Regions from separate parts of the Microbacterium xylanilyticum genome, predicted to be linked through region 2. Evidence: riboswitches for the same ligand, from Rfam matches in the RefSeq annotation. Region 2 holds a riboswitch; the other holds the start of a gene.
What was found. A riboswitch is a leader RNA that binds a small molecule or an ion and turns the genes downstream of it on or off. The one in region 2 is predicted to bind FMN.

Region 1 (6,630 bases), 360 kb from region 2:
CGGCGGCGCGTACGAGACGTAGCGCGTGATCATCGACAAGCCGAACCGCTGCCGCGTGAACGTGCGCACGCCCTTGGCCGGGGCCGTGGACCCGTCGAGGAAGTGCTGCTCGCGGATGAAGCCGTCCCACCGCCGGCGCACCTTCCCGGTCGTCTGCGACACGGCGTACGCCAGGGCGGGCGGGATCGGGACGACGACGGCGGCCTGAACGACGGGCATGCTCCGACGCTATCGCCACCGGGCGCAACCTGCGCGTCGGCCCGTGACGACCCGCGGGCCGCCCCGGTCAGCCGCGCTCGCTGCGCGCGCGGGCGGGCTCCTGCTTCGCGGCCATCTCGTCGACCGCCGCCTGGCCGAGGGTCGCCGTGCTGACTCCCTCACGCGACCGCGCCTCGTCGTGCCCGTGGACGCCGTCCAGCATCGACTCGTCGAACGGCTCCGCTCCCGACAGCACACGCCGCATCCGCTCACCGTCGACCTGCTTGGTCCAGGTGCCGATGAGGATCGTGGCCACCGCGTTGCCGGTGAAGTTGGTCACCGCACGCCCCTCCGACATGAATCGGTCGATCCCGACGATCACGCCGACGCCGTTGACCAGATCGGGACGGTAGGCCTGCAGCCCTCCCGCGAGCGTCGCGAGTCCCGCGCCGGTGACGCCTGCCGCGCCCTTGCTCGCGATGATCATGAAGACCAGCAGCCCGATCTGCTCGGGGATCGACATCGGCTGTCCCAGGCCGGTGGCGATGAACAGCGACGCCATCGTCAGGTAGATCGCCGTGCCGTCGAGGTTGAACGAGTACCCGGTCGGCACCGTGATGCCCACGACGGGCTTCGCGACGCCGAGGTGCTCCATCTTCGCGATGAGCCGGGGCAGAGCCGACTCGGACGAGGAGGTGCCGACGATCAGCAGGTACTCGCGGGCGAGGTACTTCATCAGCTGGAAGATGTTCACCCGGGCGACGAGCATCAGGATCCCGCCGAGCACCACGACGATGAACACGATGCAGGTCAGGTAGAAGGCGCCGAGGAGGATCCCGAGGCTCCAGATGGCGGCGACGCCGGTCTTGCCGACCACGGCCGCGATCGCGCCGAACGCGCCGAGCGGGGCCAGCCACAGGATCATCCCGAGCACCCGGAACACGAGGGTCTGCAGGTGCTTGATCGCCCCCATGATCGGCGCGCCGCGCTCGCCCAGGCCCTGCAGCGCGAAGCCGACCAGGAGCGCGATGAACAGCACCTGCAGCACGCTCTCGCCGGTGAAGGCGCCGAAGAACGTCGCCGGGATGATGCCGAGGATGAAGTCCTGGGTGGTCTTCGCCTCGGTCGTCGCGGCCGCCTGATACGTCGCGCCGGCCATGTGCAGCCCCTCGCCGGGGTGGATGATGTTGCCGACGATCAGGCCGATCGCGAGGGCGAACGTCGACATGACCATGAAGTACACCAGCGCGAGGCCGCCGATCTTGCCCACGGTCGCCGCCTTGGCGATGGATCCGACGCCGATGACGATCGTGCAGAAGATGATCGGGGCGATCATCATCTTGATCAGGCTGACGAACCCCTTGCCGGTGGGCTCGAGCCCCTGGGCGAACTGCGGGAACACGAGCCCCACCACGATGCCCAGCGCCACCGCGATGAGCACGGACACGTAGAGCCAGGTGTGCTTGTCCCAGGAGTTCTTGCCGCGGCGCCAATCGTGCCGCGGGAGAGTGAAACCTTCGGTGAGAGCCATCATCGCCTCCGCTGAATGAACCGGACGCCCGCACCACTTCGGGCGGGCCGTGCCGACCATGCTGCGGATCGACGGCACCTCACGGCGAGTTCTGTTCGTATTGAAACCGGGGCCGACGCGGTGCAGAGCCCCTCGGCCGCGCCATCTCGCGCATACTGGCTGGGGAGGTCCGGATCGGCGATGGCGACGACACGACGCAGCAGAGTGCGCAGCGCCGCATCGCGCGTGTTCGCCCTGCTGATCGGATCCGTGCTGCTGATCGGCGCCGCGATCGGAGCCTTCCTCACCTGGGAGGCGCAGACCTCGGCACGTCAGGAGGCCGAGCACGTGACGGCGGCGATCGCGAACGCGCTGGCCACCGCCCCCGCGGTGGTGGCGGCCGTGTCCGCGCCCGATCGCACGGCGGCCTCAGCGGGGCTGCGCGCGTACGTCGAGTCGGTGCGCACCGGGGCGGGCCTGGACTTCATCACCGTGATGGACCGCGACGGCGTGCGCCTCACCCACCCGGATCCCGCGCAGGTCGGCGGGCACTACCTCGGCACGATCCCCGGCGACGGTCGCACGCTCACGGAGCAGTACACCGGGACCCTGGGACCATCGGTGCGCACGATCGCCCCGGTGCACGATGCGGGAGGCGCGGTCGTCGGATGGGTCTCGGCCGGGGTGACCGTGGAATCGCTGGCCGGCGCGCTGCTGCGCCGCCTGCCCGTGATCGCGCTGCTCACCCTCGCGGTGGTGGCCCTGGGCGCCGTGGGCGCGGTGCTCGCGCGGCTCGCCACGCGCAGGATCACCGGCGATCTGGACGCGCGCGACGTGCGCGACGCCGTCGCGGGCTACGAGTCCGTGCGCACGCTCGGCGAGGCTCTGCGCGCGCAGACCCACGAGCACGGCAACCGGCTGCACACCGCGCTCGCACTGCTCGAGCTCGACCGCAAGGACGAGGCGATCGCCCTGCTGTCGGAGTCGTCGGTGCAGAGTCAGTCCGTGATCGATCAGATGACCCTGCGCGACGGGGATCCCACTGTGGCCGCGCTCCTGCTCGGCAAGGCGTCCCAGGCGAAGGAGCGCCGCGTGCACTGGCAGGTCGTCGTGGACCCCGCCGCGCGGCGCGCGGACCTGGATCCCGTCGACGCCGTCGCGGTGGTCGGCAACCTCATCGACAACGCCCTGGACGCGGCCGCTCAGGAGAGCGCCGATGACGCCGGCCGCTGGGTGCGCGTGGAGATCGCCCCGGCGGAGAGCGGCCAGGTCGCGATCACCGTCTCGGACAGCGGACCAGGGATCCCGGAGGAGCTCGGCGAGCGCGTCTTCGAGCACGGTGTCTCCACCAAGCCCAGCGATCGCGCGGGCCGCGGCGTCGGCCTCGCCCTCGTCCAGGAGGTCGTGCAGGCCGCCGGCGGGAGCATCGCCGTCACGCGCGATCCCACCGCGTTCCGTGTGACGCTGCCCGCGGCGCCGGTGAAGGCAGGACGCCGATGATCGGGGTCCTCATCGTCGACGACGACCCGCTGACGCTCGAGCTGCACGCGGCGTACGTCGGCAGGCTGGAGGGCTTCTCCGTCGTCGGCGAGTGCACCGGCGTCCGCGCCGCGCTCACCGCGATCGCCGAGCTGGGCCCGCGCATCGATCTCGTCCTGCTCGACATCACCATGCCGGACGGATCCGGGATCGACGTGCTCCGGCGGATCCGCGCCGCGGATGCGGACATCGACGTGATCGCTGTGACGAGCGTACGCGACGTCGACGCGGTGCGGCGGATGTCCGCCCTCGGGGTCGCCCAGTACCTGCTCAAGCCCTTCCCGTTCCGCGTGTTCCGCGAGCGCATGGAGCAGTACGCCGAGCGCCGGGCGCGTGCGATAGGGATCACCGGCGCCGCCAGCCAGGACGAGATCGACGCTCTCGTCGGAGGTCCGCCCACCGGCGCGGTGACGCTGCCCAAGGGGCTCACCGCCGAGACGCTGCAGGCGGTGACGGCAGCCCTGCGCGCGCACGGCGAGCTGTCCGCGAGCGAGGCCGGGCCGCTCGTCGGCGTCTCCCGGGTGACGGCGCGGCGGTACCTCGAGCACCTCGTGGAGGTGCGCGTCGCCATCCGCGCTCCCCGCTACGGCACCCCGGGGCGGCCGGAGACCGCGTACCGGCTCGCACGCGCCGGCTCCTGACCGCCCGCGGTGATAGCGTCGTCCTGTCCTCAGGGCGGGGTGGAATTCCCCACCGGCGGTGACGCGGCGATGCCGCGCGAGCCCGCGAACGGTCCCCATGGCGGGGACTGCCGATCCGGTGCGAATCCGGAGCCGACGGTCAGAGTCCGGATGAGAGAGGTCAGAAGGAGCAGTGCACCATGCCCAGAATCGCCATCGTCGCCGCGCAATGGCACTCCGAGATCGTCGAGCAGGCCGTCGCGGCCTTCCGTGAGCGGCTGACAGAGCTCGGGATCGACCAGGTCGACGTCTTCCGAGTTCCGGGAGCCTTCGAGATCCCGCTCCACGCCAAGCGGCTGGCCGTCACGGGCCGCTACGCCGCAATCGCGACGAGCGCTCTCGTCGTTGACGGCGGGATCTACCGGCACGACTTCGTCGCCGGAACCGTCGTCGACGCGCTCATGCGGGTGCAGCTGGAGACCGACGTCCCGGTGTTCTCCGCCGTGCTCACCCCGCACAACTTCCACGAGCACGCCGAGCATCGCGACTACTTCACCCGGCACTTCGCCGTGAAGGGCCGGGAGCTCGCCGATGCCGTGTCCGCCACGATCGAGAGCCTCGCCGCGATCGGCTGATCGCGACGGCGGTGGCCGGTGCACCCGAACGGAGTGCACCGGCCACCGTCCCTGTTTCGCGCCCTACTCCCCGGCGAGTCCGCCGAGGAGATGCCCGAAGGAGCGGCCCTCGCCGAGATAGTTGCCGGGGTCGAACGGATCCTTGTCTGCGGCCGGCTCGCGCCGCGCCATCGCCTCGGCGAGCTCCCGCGCGCCGCGCTCGATGCGCTGGCTGAGCGGCGCGACGTCGTCGGCCTTCGCGCCCCAGTCGCTGGATGCGGCGAACACGCCTGTCGAGACCGGCTCCGCGTGCAGGTACGTGAACAGCGGGCGGATCGCGTAGTCGATCGCGAGCGAGTGCCGCGCCGTGCCCGCGTTCGCGCCGATCAGCACCGGTTTGCCGGCGAGCGCGTCCGGATCCAGCACGTCGATGAACGACTTGAACAGGCCGGAGTAGCTCGTCGAGAAGATCGGCGTGACGGCGATGATGCCGTCGGCGGACACCACGGTGTTGATCGCGGAGTCCAGCGCCGGCGGCGCGAACCCGGTCAGCAGATTGTTGGTGATGTCGTGCGCGAGGTCGCGCAGCTCGATCACGTCGACGCTGACCTCGGATCCCAGCTCGCCGAGCCGGTGGGCGCTCTCCGCAGCGAGCCGGTCGGCGAGCATCCGGGTGGAGGACGGATTGCTGAGTCCCGCGGAGATCACCGCGATGCGACGCGCGCCCATCTCAGTTCGCCCCCTTCGTCGCCGCAGCGCCGAACGAGGAGCCGGCCGCAGCCGGGACCGCGCCGCCGTCCTGGTAGGGCGAACCGGCGGTGAGGTTGTCGCCGCGGTTCGCACCCGGACGCGCCTCCCGCGACGGTCCGTCTCCGTACACGGCCTTCACGCGCGCGGCGTGAGTGGGGGCGTCCGGAACGGAGGCGGGGCGGTTCTGGGCGAGCTCCTTGCGCAGCACCGGCACGACCTCGCCACCGAGCAGGTCGAGCTGCTCGAGCACGACCTTGAGCGGGAGCCCGGCGTGGTCCATCAGGAACAGCTGACGCTGGTAGTCGCCGAAGTGGTCGCGCATGGCCGCGTAGCGGTCGATCACCTGCTGCGGCGAGCCGACGGTGAGCGGCGTCATCTCGGTGAAGTCCTCCATCGAGGGGCCGTGGCCGTACACCGGGGCGTTGTCGAAGTACGGACGGAACTCGTCGATCGCGTCCTGCGACTTCGGCCGCATGAACACCTGGCCGCCGAGGCCGACGATCGCCTGCTCGGGGGTGCCGTGACCGTAGTGCGCGAAGCGCTGCCGGTACAGCTCGATGAGGCGCTGGTAGTGCTCCTTGGGCCAGAAGATGTTGTTCGCGAAGAAGCCGTCTCCGTAGTACGCGGCCTGCTCGGCGATCTCCGGCGTCCGGATCGAGCCGTGCCACACGAAGGGCGCCACGCCGTCGAGCGGGCGCGGAGTGGAGGTGAAGCCCTGCAGCGACGTGCGGAACTTGCCCTCCCAGTCCACGACGTCATTGGTCCACAGCTCGTGCAGCAGCGCGTAGTTCTCGATCGCGAGCGGCAGGCCCTGCCGGATATCCTTGCCGAACCACGGGTACACCGGTCCGGTATTGCCGCGGCCCATCATGAGGTCCATGCGGCCGCCGGAGACGTGCTGCAGCATCGCGTAGTCCTCGGCGATCTTCACCGGGTCGTTCGTGGTGATCAGCGTCGTGGACGTGGAGACGATCAGGCGCTCGGTCTGCGCGGCGAGCGCCGCGAGGAAGGTCGTCGGGCTCGACGACCAGAACGGCGGGTTGTGGTGCTCGCCGATCGCGAAGACGTCGAGGCCGACCTCTTCCGCATGCTTGGCGATCGTGAGCGTGTTCTGGATCCGCTCCCGCTCGCTCGGGGTCTCCCCGGTCACCGGGTTGCGTGTGATGTCGCTGACCGACATGAGGCCGAACTGCATTCCCGACCAGGTGCTCGACTCGCTCACTGCTGTCTCCTTCAGATTTCTATTCACTTGAATATATCTGGTGAAACACGTGCTGCTCAGAAGTATTCCCCGGATCCGGGATGCGGACCAGGTCCGCTCAGGCGAAGAGCCCGGCTCCGACGTAGGACCCCTTCTCCGCCCCGGGCGGGATCGCCCAGATCCCGGATCCGATGTGGC
Region 2 (6,630 bases):
CGCCGCGGTCCGCAATGGAATGCACACCTGGCTCGACAGCGCAGACGTCGACGTGCTGACCCTGCAGGAGGTGCGCGCCCAGGACGAGCACCTCGAGGCGGCCTTCCCCGGCTGGTCGATCCTGCACGACGAGGCCTCTGCGAAGGGGCGCGCGGGCGTCGCCGTGCTGAGCCGCGAGCCCGCGCTCGCCTCGCGCACGGCGCTCGGTCCCGACGACTTCGATTCGAAGGGGCGCTGGCTGGAGGCCGACTTCGTGCTGGGGGGCGTCCCGCTCACCGTCGTGAGCGCCTACGTGCACAGCGGCGAGGCCGACACCCCCAAGCAGGACGAGAAGTGGAAGTTCCTCGACGCGATGACCGCGCGCATGGGCGAACTCGGCGCCGACGGGGCGCTGGCGCTGGTGACGGGCGATCTGAACGTCGGACACAAGCCGCTCGACATCCTGAACTGGAAGGGGAATGTCAAGAAGGCCGGCTTCCTCGCGCGTGAGCGGGCCTACTTCGACCGGTTCCTCGGTGCCGCCGGCGAGCCTGCCGTGGGCCAGGAGGGCATCGGCCGGGGCATGGTGGGCCAGCTCAGCGACACGCGCCCGTACGTGACCGAGGGCGGCGGCACGGGCCTCGGCTGGGTCGACGTCGGACGCGTCGCGGCCGGCGAGGTCCCCGGTCCGTACACCTGGTGGACGATGCGCGGCCAGGCGTTCGACAACGACGCCGGCTGGCGGATCGACTATCACCTCGCGACCGCGCCGCTCGCCGCGCGCGCCACGAACTACCGCGTCGCCCGCGCGGCCACCTACGCCGAGCGCTGGAGCGACCACACTCCCGTCATCGTCGACTACACGTACTGACGCGGGCGGCGGTCGGGCCGCCTGTCGCGCCCCCCCTAGGATTGATCCGTGACGAAGCCCCGCCTCTACTCCGGAATGCAGCCCTCCGCCGACTCCCTCCAGGCCGGCAACTACATCGGGGCGCTGCTGCAGTGGCGGGACCTGCAGAGCTCCTACGACGCCTTCTTCTCCGTCGTCGACCTGCACGCACTGACCCAGCCGAACGATCCCGCCGAGCTCCGGGAGAAGACCCGGCGGACGGCCGCGCAGTACATCGCCGCGGGAATCGAGCCGTCGAAGTCGACGCTGTACGTGCAGTCGCACGTGCGCGCGCACGCCGAGCTCGCCTGGATCCTGTCCACCATCACCGGCTTCGGCGAGGCTGGCCGGATGACGCAGTTCAAGGACAAGTCGGCGCGGTACGGCACGGACGCGACCTCGGTCGGCCTGTTCACCTACCCGGTGCTCATGGCCGCCGACATCCTGCTCTACCAGACCGACGTCGTGCCCGTCGGCGACGACCAGAAGCAGCACGTCGAGCTGACCCGCGACCTCGCGGAGCGCTTCAACTCGCGCTACGGCGAGGCGTTCGTGGTGCCGATCCCGGTGATCCAGAAGGACACCGCGCGCATCTACGACCTGCAGAACCCGACGTCGAAGATGTCGAAGTCGGCCGAGTCGGACGCCGGCGTGCTGTGGCTGCTCGACGACCCGGCGAAGTCGGCGAAGAAGATCATGCGCGCTGTCACCGACAACGAGGGGTCGGTCCGCTACGACCGCGAGAACAAGCCCGGCGTCTCGAACCTGCTGACGATCTATGCGGCGCTCACCGGGCGCCAGATCGCCGCGATCGAGGACGAGTACGCGGGCCGCGGCTACGGCGACTTCAAGAAGGGCCTGGCCGAGGTGGTCGTGAACGAGTTCGGCCCGGTCCGCGAGCGGGCGAACGAGCTGCTGGCCGACCCCGCCGAGCTGGACCGGATCCTCGCCGCCAACGCCGCCCGTGCCGACGAGGTCGCCGACAAGACCCTGGCCGACGTGTACGACCGGGTCGGCCTGCTCCGCCGGGTCTGAGGCCGGGGCGCCCCGAGGCTGAACCGATGGAACCGGTCGAACTGCGCACATCGCGTCTCACCCTGCGGGCGCCCGCATCCGCGGATGTCGACGCGATTACGGCGGCATGCCAGGATCCGGACATCGCCCGCTGGACCACGGTCCCGAGCCCCTATTCGCGCGCGGACGCCGAGTACTACGTCCGCCACGCCGCCGAATGGTGGGAGGACGGTTCCCAGACGGTATGGATCGCGCACGCCGGCGCGGAGCTCGTCGCGTCGATCGGGCTGCACCACATCGTCGCGCATCCGACCGGCGGCGACGCGGAGCTCGGCTACTGGGTCGCCGCATCCGCGCGCGGCAGGGGCTACCTCACCGAGGCCGCGCGCGCCGTGATCGACTGGGGCTTCGCCGACGTCGGCCTCGCCCACATCCGCTGGCGGGCGGTGGTCGGCAATGTCCCGTCAGCGCGGAGCGCCCGCGCGCTCGGGTTCCGCTACGAGGGGCTGCTGCGGCAGGGGCTGGCCGGCCCGCGCGGTCGCGACGACGGCTGGAGCGCCGCGCTCTTGCGCACCGACGACCGCGGCCCGGTCGAGTGGCCGATCGATCTCGGCTGATCCGCAGCGGCCCCGATGTCGTCGACCGGTGGCAGGATGAACCCATGCCGGAGATGCCAGAGGTGCAGGGGCTGGTCGACTTCCTCGCTCAGCGCGCGGTCGGGCTGACGATCACACGCGCCTCCGTGTCGGCGATCTCCGCGCTCAAGACGTACGATCCGCCGATCACGGGCCTTCCCGGATCCACCGTGCGCGCAGCCGCGCGGCGCGGCAAGTTCCTGGACCTGACGCTGGAGAACGCCGCCGAGCTGCAGCTGCACCTCGTGTTCCACCTGGCCAAGGCGGGCTGGCTGCGCTGGTACGACGAGCTGCCGACGACGCTGATCCGGCCGGGGAAGTCCCCGATCGCGCTGCGGGTCGCGTTCGACGACGGCAGCGGGTTCGACCTCACCGAGGCCGGCACGAAGAAGTCGCTCGCCGTGTACGTCGTGCGGGATCCGGCGGATGTCCCCGGAATCGCCCGGCTCGGTCCGGATCCGCTCGACCCCGTCTTCACCCGCGACGCGTTCGCCGCCCTGCTCGCGGGACGCCGCACCCAGATCAAGGGCCTGCTGCGCGACCAGGGCGTGATCGGCGGGATCGGCAACGCCTACTCGGACGAGATCCTGCACGCGGCGCGGATGTCGCCGTACGCGCCGGCCGGCGGTCTCGACGAGGACGACGTGACGCGGCTGTACGAGGCGATGCAGGCGACGCTGCGCGAGGCGGTGACCGCGGCGAGCGGCAAGCCGCCGTCCGACCTCAAAGACGCGAAGCGCCGCGGCATGCAGGTGCACGCCCGGCGCGGCGAGAAGTGCCCCGTCTGCGGCGACACCGTGCGCAGCGTGTTCTTCGCCAACCGCTCGCTGGAGTACTGCCCGACCTGCCAGACGGGCGGCAAGTTGCTCGCGGACCGCCGGCTGTCGCGGCTGCTGAAGTAGCCGGGGACGACATGAGCCGTCACAGATGCATCCGCCGGAATGAAACCGGCATATGCGCGTTGACTAAGCTGAGAGCAACACAACGTGCTCCGGGGTCGGTGAGAATCCGAACCGGCGGTGACAGTCCGCGAACCGAAGATCCGACAGGGATCCGAGGCCGATCCGGTGGAAATCCGGAACCGACGGTGATGCGAGCGAGCGCTCGCGAGTCCGGATGAGAGGCAGCACGCACGATCCTCGTGCGCCCGACCCCGATGACCTGGATCTGGACGAGGAAACGACATGACGGCGACAGCGGCGGAGCGCGCGGCGATGACGCACGCCCTCGAGATCGCGCGCCGCGGCCCGCGGGGGCTGAACCCGCAGGTCGGGGCCGTGATCCTCTCCCCCGGCGGCGACGTCCTCGCCGAGGGCTGGCACCGGGGCGCCGGCACCCCGCACGCAGAGGTCGACGCGCTCTCGAAGCTCACGCCCGCCGAATTGCGCGGCGCGACGGCGGTCGTCACCCTCGATCCGTGCAACCACACCGGCCGCACCGGACCCTGCGCTCAGGCGCTCATCGATGCCGGAGTGGCCCGCGTCGTCTACGCGCTGGACGACCCCGGTCTCGTCTCCGGCGGCGGTGCCGAGCGGATGCGCGCGGCCGGCATCGACGTCGAAGCTGGCGAGCAGGCCGACGCCGCGCATGCGCTCATCCACGACTGGCTGACGGTGCAGCGCCTGGGGCGCCCGCACGTCACCGTCAAGTGGGCGCAGAGCCTCGACGGCCGCGCCGCCGCCGCGGACGGGTCCAGCAAGTGGATCACCGGTCCCGACGCGCGCGCGGATGTGCACCGCCGCCGTGCGGCCGCAGACGCGATCGTGGTCGGCACGGGCACCGTGCTCGCCGACGACCCGGCGCTCACCGCGCGCGACGGCGACGCGCTGCTGCCGCACCAGCCGATCCCTGTCGTGATCGGCACCCGCGAGACCCCGGCCGACGCCGCCGTGCGCCGGCATCCGCACCAGCCCCTGTTCTACGGCGGCCACGACCTCGGCGCAGTGCTCGCCGAGCTGCGCGAGCGCGGCGTGCAGCGCGTGTTCGTCGAGGGCGGGCCGACGCTGGCCAGCGCGTTCCTCGCCGCCGGATTGGCGGATGAGGTGCTCGCCTACCTGGCGCCCGTCCTGCTCGGCGGCCCCCGGCTCGCACTCACCGACATCGGGGTGGCCTCGATCGGCGAGGCCCGGCGCCTGGCGGTGACCCAGTGGCTGCCGCTCGGAGAAGACCTGCTGGCGATCGCGCGGCCCACCACGACAGACAGCATCGCGGACGCCACGACGGCACCCGCCGATGGCAAGACCTCCAGGAACGAAGGAGACGCCTGATGTTCACCGGAATCATCGAGGAGATCGGCGAGATCACCGCGATCGCACCCGCCGGCGACGGCTGGCGGCTGACCGTGCGCGCCCCGAAGGCCGCGGCCGACGCGGTGCACGGCGAGTCGATCGCCGTGAGCGGCGTGTGCCTCACCGTGGTGGGCTCGACCGCGGACACCTTCGACGCCGACGTGATGAAGCAGACGCTCGACGTCGCCGCTATCGGCGCGGCCACCGTGGGAACTCGCGTCAACATCGAGAAGGCCATGCCGGTCGGCGCGCGCCTGGGCGGGCACATCGTGCAGGGCCACGTCGACGGAGTCGGCGAGGTGCTCGAGGTGCGACCCGGCGCGCAGTGGAGCGTGCTGCGCATCTCGCTGCCCGCGGATCTCGCCCCCCTCGTCGTCGACAAGGGCTCCATCTCCGTCGACGGAACCTCGCTCACCGTCAGCGCCGTGAGTGAGCCCGCCGCCCCTTCGACGGGCTCAGGGACCGGGCATTGGTTCGAGGTGTCCCTCATCCCGGAGACCCTCGCCGCGACCACACTCGGATCCCGCGCGGTCGGCGACCGCGTGAACCTCGAGACCGACATCCTCGCCCGGCACGTCGAGCGGCTGCTCGCCTTCCGTGCCACAGGCTCCGGCGCCGACCGCGCCGCCACACCGGAAGGAGGCTCGCGATGAGCCTTTCCACCATCGAAGAGGCGCTGGAGTCGCTCCGCGCCGGCCGTCCCGTGCTCGTCGCGGACGACGAGAACCGCGAGAACGAGGGCGACGTCATCCTCTCGGCCGAGCTCGCGACGCCCGAATGGGTCGCGTGGACAGTGCGCTGGACCTCGGGGTACCTGTGCGCGCCGATGCCTGCGGACATCGCGGACGGGCTGAACCTGCCCCCGATGGTCGAGGCCAACGAGGACGCGCGCAGCACGGCGTACACCATCAGCGTCGACGCGGCATCCGGGGTCACCACGGGCATCAGCGCGGCCGACCGCGCCCGCACGCTGAACGTCCTCGCGGATGCGTCGTCGACGCCGGCCGACCTCATCCGCCCCGGCCACGTTCTGCCGCTGCGTGCGGTCGACGGCGGGGTGCGCGAGCGCGGCGGTCACACCGAGGCCGCGGTGGAGCTGATGCGCCTCGCAGGTCTGCGCCCGATCGGCGCGATCGCCGAGGTCGTGGCCGAGGACGGCAGCATGATGCGCCTGCCCGGCCTCCTGGAGCTGGGCGAGCGTGACGGGATCCCCGTGATCACGATCGAGCAGCTCATCACCCACCTCAACGAGGTCGACCCGCGGGACGAGGCCGACTGCGTGGCGAACAACACCCGCCGCCGGGTGAGCCTGCGCGCCGATGCGACCGTCCCCACCACGCACGGGGTGTTCCGGTTCCTCGCCTACAAGGACCGCATCACCGGCACCGACCACATCGCGGTCGTCTCCGGCGAGCCCTCCGAGACCGCGCTCGTGCGCGTGCACTCCGAGTGCCTGACCGGCGAGGCGTTCGGATCCCTCAAGTGCGAATGCGGACCCCAGCTCGACGCGGCGATGGACGCCATCGAGCAGGAGGGCGGCATCGTCATCTACATGCGCGGGCACGAGGGACGCGGCATCGGCCTCATCAACAAGCTGCGCGCGTACGCGCTGCAGGAGGAGGGGCTCGACACCGTCGACGCCAACCTCGCCCTGGGCCTGCCCGCCGACGCCCGCGACTACGCGGCCGCGGCCGGGATCCTGACGGACCTGGGCGTGAGGAAGGTGCGCCTGCTGACGAACAACACCGACAAGGTCGCGCAGCTGCGCGAGCTCGGCCTCGACGTCATCGAGCAGGTGCCCCTCATCGTCGGCGTCGGCCCCAAC

Region 1: it holds a riboswitch for FMN, as region 2 does, so the genes downstream of both, ACYQ1L_RS06785 (6,7-dimethyl-8-ribityllumazine synthase) here and ribD (bifunctional diaminohydroxyphosphoribosylaminopyrimidine deaminase/5-amino-6-(5-phosphoribosylamino)uracil reductase RibD) in region 2, are expected to answer to the same signal.

The regions. Positions count from the first base shown of each region.
Region 1 is NZ_BAAIEN010000002.1:1,321,561-1,328,190, reverse strand. Features, by position in the region: gene ACYQ1L_RS06805 (SRPBCC family protein) at 1-219, opposite strand, end outside; gene ACYQ1L_RS06800 (cation:dicarboxylate symporter family transporter) at 287-1,729, opposite strand; gene ACYQ1L_RS06795 (sensor histidine kinase) at 1,910-3,208, shown strand; gene ACYQ1L_RS06790 (response regulator) at 3,205-3,888, shown strand; FMN riboswitch at 3,910-4,054, shown strand; partial or broken gene ACYQ1L_RS06785 (6,7-dimethyl-8-ribityllumazine synthase) at 4,062-4,502, shown strand; gene ACYQ1L_RS06780 (FMN reductase) at 4,566-5,210, opposite strand; gene ACYQ1L_RS06775 (LLM class flavin-dependent oxidoreductase) at 5,212-6,426, opposite strand; gene efeB (iron uptake transporter deferrochelatase/peroxidase subunit) at 6,551-6,630, opposite strand, start outside.
Region 2 is NZ_BAAIEN010000002.1:961,772-968,401, reverse strand. Features, by position in the region: gene ACYQ1L_RS05145 (exodeoxyribonuclease III) at 1-850, shown strand, start outside; gene trpS (tryptophan--tRNA ligase) at 899-1,903, shown strand; gene ACYQ1L_RS05135 (GNAT family N-acetyltransferase) at 1,930-2,499, shown strand; gene ACYQ1L_RS05130 (Fpg/Nei family DNA glycosylase) at 2,544-3,419, shown strand; FMN riboswitch at 3,501-3,650, shown strand; gene ribD (bifunctional diaminohydroxyphosphoribosylaminopyrimidine deaminase/5-amino-6-(5-phosphoribosylamino)uracil reductase RibD) at 3,702-4,784, shown strand; gene ACYQ1L_RS05120 (riboflavin synthase) at 4,784-5,458, shown strand; gene ribA (GTP cyclohydrolase II) at 5,455-6,630, shown strand, end outside.